One region of the Glutamicibacter sp. X7 genome, then DNA from elsewhere that is predicted to be linked to it. Evidence: predicted binding sites of a transcription regulator. Region 1 holds the regulator's gene; the other holds the start of a gene.
What was found. The regulator HrcA, encoded in region 1, represses chaperone genes, less so after heat shock. The targets are predictions, from matches to a motif close to TTNGCACTCGNNNNNNNCGAGTGCNAA.

Region 1 (3,415 bases):
CCCTGGCGCTACTTGAGCAACCGAAGGTTCATCGAGTAGCGGTAGGGGCGTCCCTTATTAACCTCGATACCGGCACGTGCGCCCATGAGCGTCATGAAGATCCACAACACCACGGCCAGTACGGCAAACAGCCAGCCCAGCCCGGGAATCAGAGTTAGTACGTTCAACGCGATCGCCAGCACGGTCAATGGCAACGCAAAGTTGAAGGCTTCTTTGGCTTCCTGCGCGGTGAACGGTCCCCGGTCGCGATAGACCGCGAAGATCACCGCGGCCGGAATGCAACCGAGAATCAAGCCGAAGTGGGCGAGCATTGCCCATTGGCGGTCTTCGGAGGGAGTCAACGGCTGAGCCGATGTTTTGGATCCCTCGAAATTCGAACCCTTCGACGGATCCGTCTGGCGCATTGACACTGGCACTTCCTCGCGTTGCTGTTGGTTTCTACGCCTAATTCTACGCAGTGTCGCCGGAGAAATCGGGGATATTGCACCCTATTCTCCATTTACTGGGCGATTGTTAGCTAGTTGTAATCTTCGCTGGTGAGGAAATCGATCAGCTCTTCGACACGACCGAGCAACTGCGGTTCGAGTTGTCCGTAATGGGTGACGGTATTCAAGATTTTCGACCAACCGATGCCGATGTCTTCGGCCGTCGCATGCGGCCAGCCGAAGCTGCGCAACACGCCGGTTTTCCAATCCGTGCCTTTGGGGATGACCGGCCACGCCGAAATTCCCAGCGTGGCGGGTTTGATCGCCTGCCAGACATCCACGTAGGGGTGGCCGAGAATTTTCACGTTTCCGGCCGCACCGGGCACCTTGAGTGCCTCTTGGACGATGCGTTGTTCTTTCGTGCCCTCGATCAGGTGATCAACCAGAATGCCCAGACGTCGCTGTGGCGATGGGGCGAACTCGGCGATCGCTCCAGCCAGGTCGTCGACGCCGTGCAGGGGCTCGACAACAATGCCTTCCACGCGCAGGTCATGGCCCCACACCTTTTCGACCAGTTCCGCATCGTGCTTACCCTCGACCCAGATGCGACTGGCGCGGGCAACACGGGCCTTATGCCCGGTGACCGCCACGGAACCGGAGGCAGAGATTTTCTTGCCCGAGCCGGCCGCTGTGCGCGGCTCGATTAGTTCAACCGGTTCGCCCTCGAGCAGAAATCCGAAGCCTGCGGGAAAGGAGCGAGTGCGGCCATGTCGATCTTCAAGCACGATGACGCGCATGCCGCCGGACTTTTCCGTGCGTATGACTTCACCGACCCATCCGCTGTCCACGTCTTCAAGCAGTAGGCCCTTGGCGACGGGCACTTGGCGGAGTTTTCGCGGCTGTGGCGCGCGCAGGTCTTGGGCGCCCCAGGGATAATTGGTCACGAACTGCCTTTCGCTGTGATCGAATACGCGGGAAATCCCATGCTAGCAAGCGTTGAACGTACTAGACTTGGCACTTGAAAGGTTCGAGTGCTAATTCGAGGCGAGGTGGTCCCATGAGTGAGTTGCGTAGGTTGGATGTGCTGCGCGCAATCGTCGAGGACTACGTGCAGTCCCGTGAGCCCGTCGGCTCTAAGGCGCTGCTAGATCGTCATAATCTCGGCGTCTCGGCGGCGACAATCCGCAATGACATGGCGGCCCTGGAAGAGGAGGGGCTGATCGCGGCCCCGCACACCTCTTCGGGGCGTATCCCTACCGAAAAGGGCTATCGGCGTTTCGTGGATCAGATCGAGGAGCTCAAGCCGCTCTCACGACCCGAACGCGACGCCATCAACAAGATTCTCGACGGTTCGCACGATCTCGACGATCTCTTGCGCAGCACCGTGCGCTTGCTCTCACAGTTGACCAATCAGGTCGCGATGATTCAGGTGCCGCATTACGACCTGGCACATTTGAAAAATCTGGAACTGGTGTGGCTGGGTGGATCCCAGGTGCTGATGGTACTTATCACCTCCGACGGCACCGTGGATCAGCGCATGCTGACGGTGGATCGGATGATTGGTGAAGAAGAGCTCCAACGTTCCAAAATCTGGCTGCTAACCCACTTTGCGGGGCGGCAAATTGCCGACTTGGCACAGGCTGAGTCCGTGCCCGTCCCGGCGGAACTAGACGCGGCTTTTCTCAACGAATTGGTCGACGGTATTTCGGCAATGGCCCTCGCCGCTGGCAAACAGCGTATTGTGATGGCCGGAACCGCGAATTTGGCCCGTTCGGGCAGAGACTTTCCTTTGAGCATTACTCCGGTTCTCGAAGCACTAGAGGAACAGGTTGTATTGCTGAAGCTATTTTCCGAGCTCGAAGCGGATTCACGTGGTGTGGCCGTAGCCATCGGCACCGAGAACCACTACGGCCAGCTACTGGATACCGCGGTCATCGCCACCACCTACAGTAACGATGCCCGCAATAAACTCGGCGTGCTGGGCCCGACGCGCATGAACTATCCCTCGTCGATGGCCGCAGTACGCGCTGTGGCGCGCTATCTTTCGCGTATTTTGACCGGCTAACCCTTGTTGGCCCCTACACTCAACGTATGACCCCTGCAGAAAGGATGCGGCTTCACCGTGAGCACGCACTATGAAACCCTTGGCGTGGCCAAGGACGCGACCGGACAGGAAATCAAGAGCGCGTACCGCAAACTTGCGCGCAAGCTGCACCCGGACGTGAACCCGTCTCAGGATGCCGCTGAGCAGTTCAAGCTGGTAACCCGCGCCTATGAGGTGCTCTCCGATGAGCAGAAGCGCGCCAACTACGACGCGACCGGCGACGAGAACGGCAACGGCCAGCAAGGCTTCGGCGGTGGCGGTTTCGGTGGCTTCGGGGATATCTTCGAGCAGTTCTTCGGAGGTGCCGGCGGCCAGCAGGGCCCGATGTCGCGTACCCAGCCAGGGCGTGACGCGCTGATCACCGTCACCATCGACCTGGAGGACGCGGTCAAGGGCACCGTGTACCCGCTGGAGATGGAATCGGCTGTCACCTGTAAGGTCTGCAACGGCTCCTGCTGCCGCGAAGGCACCAGCCCGGTGACCTGCTCGATCTGCCACGGCGCCGGTCAAGTGCAGCGCCCGGTGCGCTCCTTCTTGGGTCAGATGATGACCGTCGAAACCTGTGCCGCCTGCCGCGGCTACGGCACCACCATCCCGGATCCCTGCGTGGAGTGCAACGGCGAGGGCCGCGTGCGCGAGCATGTGTCCAAGCAACTGAACATTCCGGCCGGTGTGGCCTCGGGTACCCGCATCCAGCTCCGTGGTCAGGGCGAGGCAGGCCCGGGCGGTGGCCCGAACGGCAACCTGTTCGTGGAAATTGACGTGCGTCGCCACAAGATCTTCGAACGCGACCACAACGACCTGCACGCCAAGATGAGCCTGCCGATGACCGCCGCGGCCCTGGGCTGCGAGCTGAAGCTGGAAACCTTCGACGGCGAACAGACCG
Region 2 (3,415 bases), 620 kb from region 1:
CCGCAGGCATTGTGATGGACTTCTGGCTGCCGCAGGTTCCAGGATGGGTCTGGGCCGGCGTTTTCCTCGCCTTGCTGACCGGATTGAACGCCCTCTCGGCCAAGGCCTTCGGCGAAGGTGAATTTTGGCTGGCCATGATCAAGGTCGTCACCGTGGTGGTCTTCCTCGTGGCCGGAACGCTGATGATCTTCGGCATCATCGGCGGACAAAGCGACCCGCTGGGCAACTGGCGCGACGCCAAGGACGTCTTCCACGGTGGCTGGCTCTCGATCATCTCCGTCTTCATGATCGCCGGCTTCTCCTTCCAGGGCACCGAACTGGTCGGCGTGGCCGCCGGCGAGGCGAAGAACCCGCGCCGAGAAGTACCCAAGGCCATCCGCAAGGTGTTCTGGCGCATCATGATCTTCTACATCGGCGCCATCTTCGTCATCGGCTGCTTGGTACCGCTCACCGACCCGAGCCTGCTCTCCAGTGGCGAGGCCGACGTGGCCTCCTCGCCCTTCACCCTGGTCTTCGAGAACGCCGGCATCGCCTTCGCCGCCGCCCTGATGAACGCCGTGATCCTCACCGCGATCCTCTCGGCCGGTAACTCCGGGCTCTACGCCTCCACCCGTATGCTCTACTCGATGGCGCTGGACGGTAAGGCCCCGAAGGCCTTCGGCAAGCTCAACCGCCGCGGCGTGCCGATGACCGCGCTGATGGCTACCGCCGCCGTGGGACTCTTCGGCTTCCTCACTGCGCTGGTCGGCCAGGGTGCCGCCTACGCCTGGCTGCTGAATGTCTCGGGTCTCTGTGGCTTCATCGTCTGGGTTGGCATCGCGATCTCGCACTATCGCTTCCGCCGTGGCTACATCGCCCAGGGTGGCGATGTGCGCGATCTACCCTACAAGGCCTCGTTCTTCCCGCTTGGCCCACTGGTGGCCTTCGCGATGCTGCTGATCGTCATCGCCGGTCAGAACTACGAGGCCGTACTGGCCGGCCGCGGCCTGGAGGTACTCTCCGCCTACATCGGCCTGCCGGTCTTCCTGGCCCTGTGGATCGGGCACCGTCTGGTGACCAAGTCCAAGATGGTTACGCTCTCCGCGATGGACCTGAGCTCCCCGGCGGATATCGACGAACCGGCGGATTCCGCACGTCGCTAGCGCCTCCACTTGGCCGCGGCTTTCGGTAGCCGCGGCGCTCGCCGGACACGACACGGGCCGAGCATTAGCACTCACCTTGACCGAGTGCTAATGCTCGGCCTAAAGTCATCCATAGGTGCCGCGCATGCAAATGCGCGCACACCGCCTGACTGGATACCGCCAACTGGCACCGCGACGACGGTTGGTCCAATGCCATAGGGCGCTTTCCCTACAACCATTGGTTCATACACGAAAAGGAGAGACCGTGTCCGTCTCCATCAAGCCGCTCGAAGACCGCATTGTCATCAAGCAGGTCGAAGCCGTCACCACCACTGCATCGGGTCTCGTGATCCCGGACTCCGCCAAGGAGAAGCCGCAGGAGGGCACCGTTGTAGCCGTGGGCCCGGGTCGCATCGACGACAACGGCAACCGCGTTCCGCTGGACGTTGCCGAGGGCGACGTTGTGCTCTACTCCAAGTACGGTGGCACTGAGGTCAAGGTCGGCGCCGAGGAGTACCTGGTGCTCTCGGCTCGCGACGTGCTGGCCGTCGTCGTTAAGTAACGACGCACCCCACATAAACCGACCAAGCCCCGCGATCCGCACCCTACGAAGCGGTGCGGGGCTTGGCGTCGTTTAGGACCTCTAGCATTCAGGAGTCAATGCATGGCTAAGCAGCTAGCATTCAACGAGGAAGCGCGCCGCGCCCTCGAAGCGGGCATCGACAAGCTCGCAAACACCGTGAAGGTCACCCTCGGCCCACGCGGCCGTAACGTGGTGCTCGCCAAGACCTGGGGCGCCCCGACCATCACCAACGACGGCGTGACCATCGCCCGCGATATCGATCTTGAAGATCCCTACGAGAACCTTGGCGCGCAGCTGGCCAAGGAGGTCGCCACCAAGACCAACGACGTCGCCGGCGACGGTACCACCACCGCCACCGTGCTCGCCCAGGCGCTGGTCCGCGAGGGTCTGAAGAACGTGGCCGCCGGCGCGGCCCCGGGCGAGATCCGCAAGGGCATCGAACTGGCCACCGAGGTCGTCTCCCAGGCGCTGGCCGCCAACGCCGTGGCCGTGGAGGACAAGGTGGCCAACGTGGCCGCCATCTCCGCCCAGTCCGAGGAAATCGGTGACCTGCTCGCCGAGGCCTTCAAGACCGTGGGCACCGACGGTGTGATCACCATCGAGGAATCCTCCACCACCGCCACCGAGCTCGTGGTCACCGAGGGTATGCAGTTCGACAAGGGCTACCTCTCCCCGCAGTTCGTCACCGACGTCGAGCGTCAGGAAGTCGTCCTCGAGGACGCACTGATCCTGATCAACCCGGGCAAGATCGGTACCGTGGCAGAATTCCTGCCGCTGCTGGAAAAGGTGCTCGAAACCAAGAAGCCGTTGCTGATCATTGCCGAGGACGTCGAGGGCGAAGCCCTGTCCACCCTGGTGGTCAACAAGCTGCGCGGCCTGCTGAACGTGGCAGCCGTGAAGGCTCCGGGCTTCGGCGACCGCCGCAAGGCCATGATGCAGGACATCGCGATCCTCACCGGCGCCCAGGTCGTCTCCTCGGAGCTCGGCCTGCAGCTGGACCAGGTCGGCACCGAGGTGCTCGGCTCGGCCCGCCGCGTGACCATCACCAAGGACTCGACCACCATCGTCGATGGTGCCGGTACCGAAGAAGATGTCAATGACCGCGTCGCCCAGCTGAAGGCAGAGCTGAACCGCACCGACTCGGAGTGGGACCGCGAGAAGCTCTCCGAGCGCCTGGCCAAGCTGGCCGGCGGCATCGGCGTGATCAAGGTTGGCGCTTCCACCGAGGTGGAGCTCAAGGAGCGTAAGCACCGCATCGAGGACGCCGTGGCTTCCACCCGCGCCGCCCTCGAAGAGGGCATCGTCGCCGGTGGCGGTACCGCCCTGGTCGACGCGCTGAAGGCACTGGACTCCGACGCCTCGGTGGCCGGTCTGGAAGGCGACGTCGCCGCAGGTGTGGCCATTGTGCGCCGCGCCCTGGTGCAGCCGCTGTTCTGGATCGCCACCAACGCCGGATTCGACGGCGCCGTGGTGGCCTCCAAGGTGGCCGAACTGCCCGCCAACGAGGGCTTCAACGCCCGCAGCGGCCAGTACGAGAACCTGCTGCACGCAGGCGTCATCGACCCGGTCAAGGTCACCCGTTCGGCTCTGCGCAACGCCGCCTCCATCGCGGCGCTCGTGCTGACCACCGAAACCCTCGTGGCCGAAAAGCCGGAGGAGAACGCTGAGGAAGGCCACGGCCACGCTCACTAGGCGGTCGTGACCGACCGGT

Region 2: a site for HrcA is predicted at 1,207-1,233, ahead of groES (co-chaperone GroES). Genes of this name have one in related genera too.

The regions. Positions count from the first base shown of each region.
Region 1 is NZ_CM142678.1:1,856,061-1,859,475, reverse strand. Features, by position in the region: gene ACYU0X_RS08985 (DUF4870 domain-containing protein) at 9-404, opposite strand; gene ACYU0X_RS08980 (DUF3097 domain-containing protein) at 518-1,369, opposite strand; gene hrcA (heat-inducible transcriptional repressor HrcA) at 1,483-2,490, shown strand; gene dnaJ (molecular chaperone DnaJ) at 2,548-3,415, shown strand, end outside.
Region 2 is NZ_CM142678.1:2,474,323-2,477,737, reverse strand. Features, by position in the region: gene ACYU0X_RS11780 (amino acid permease) at 1-1,142, shown strand, start outside; gene groES (co-chaperone GroES) at 1,387-1,683, shown strand; gene groL (chaperonin GroEL) at 1,786-3,396, shown strand.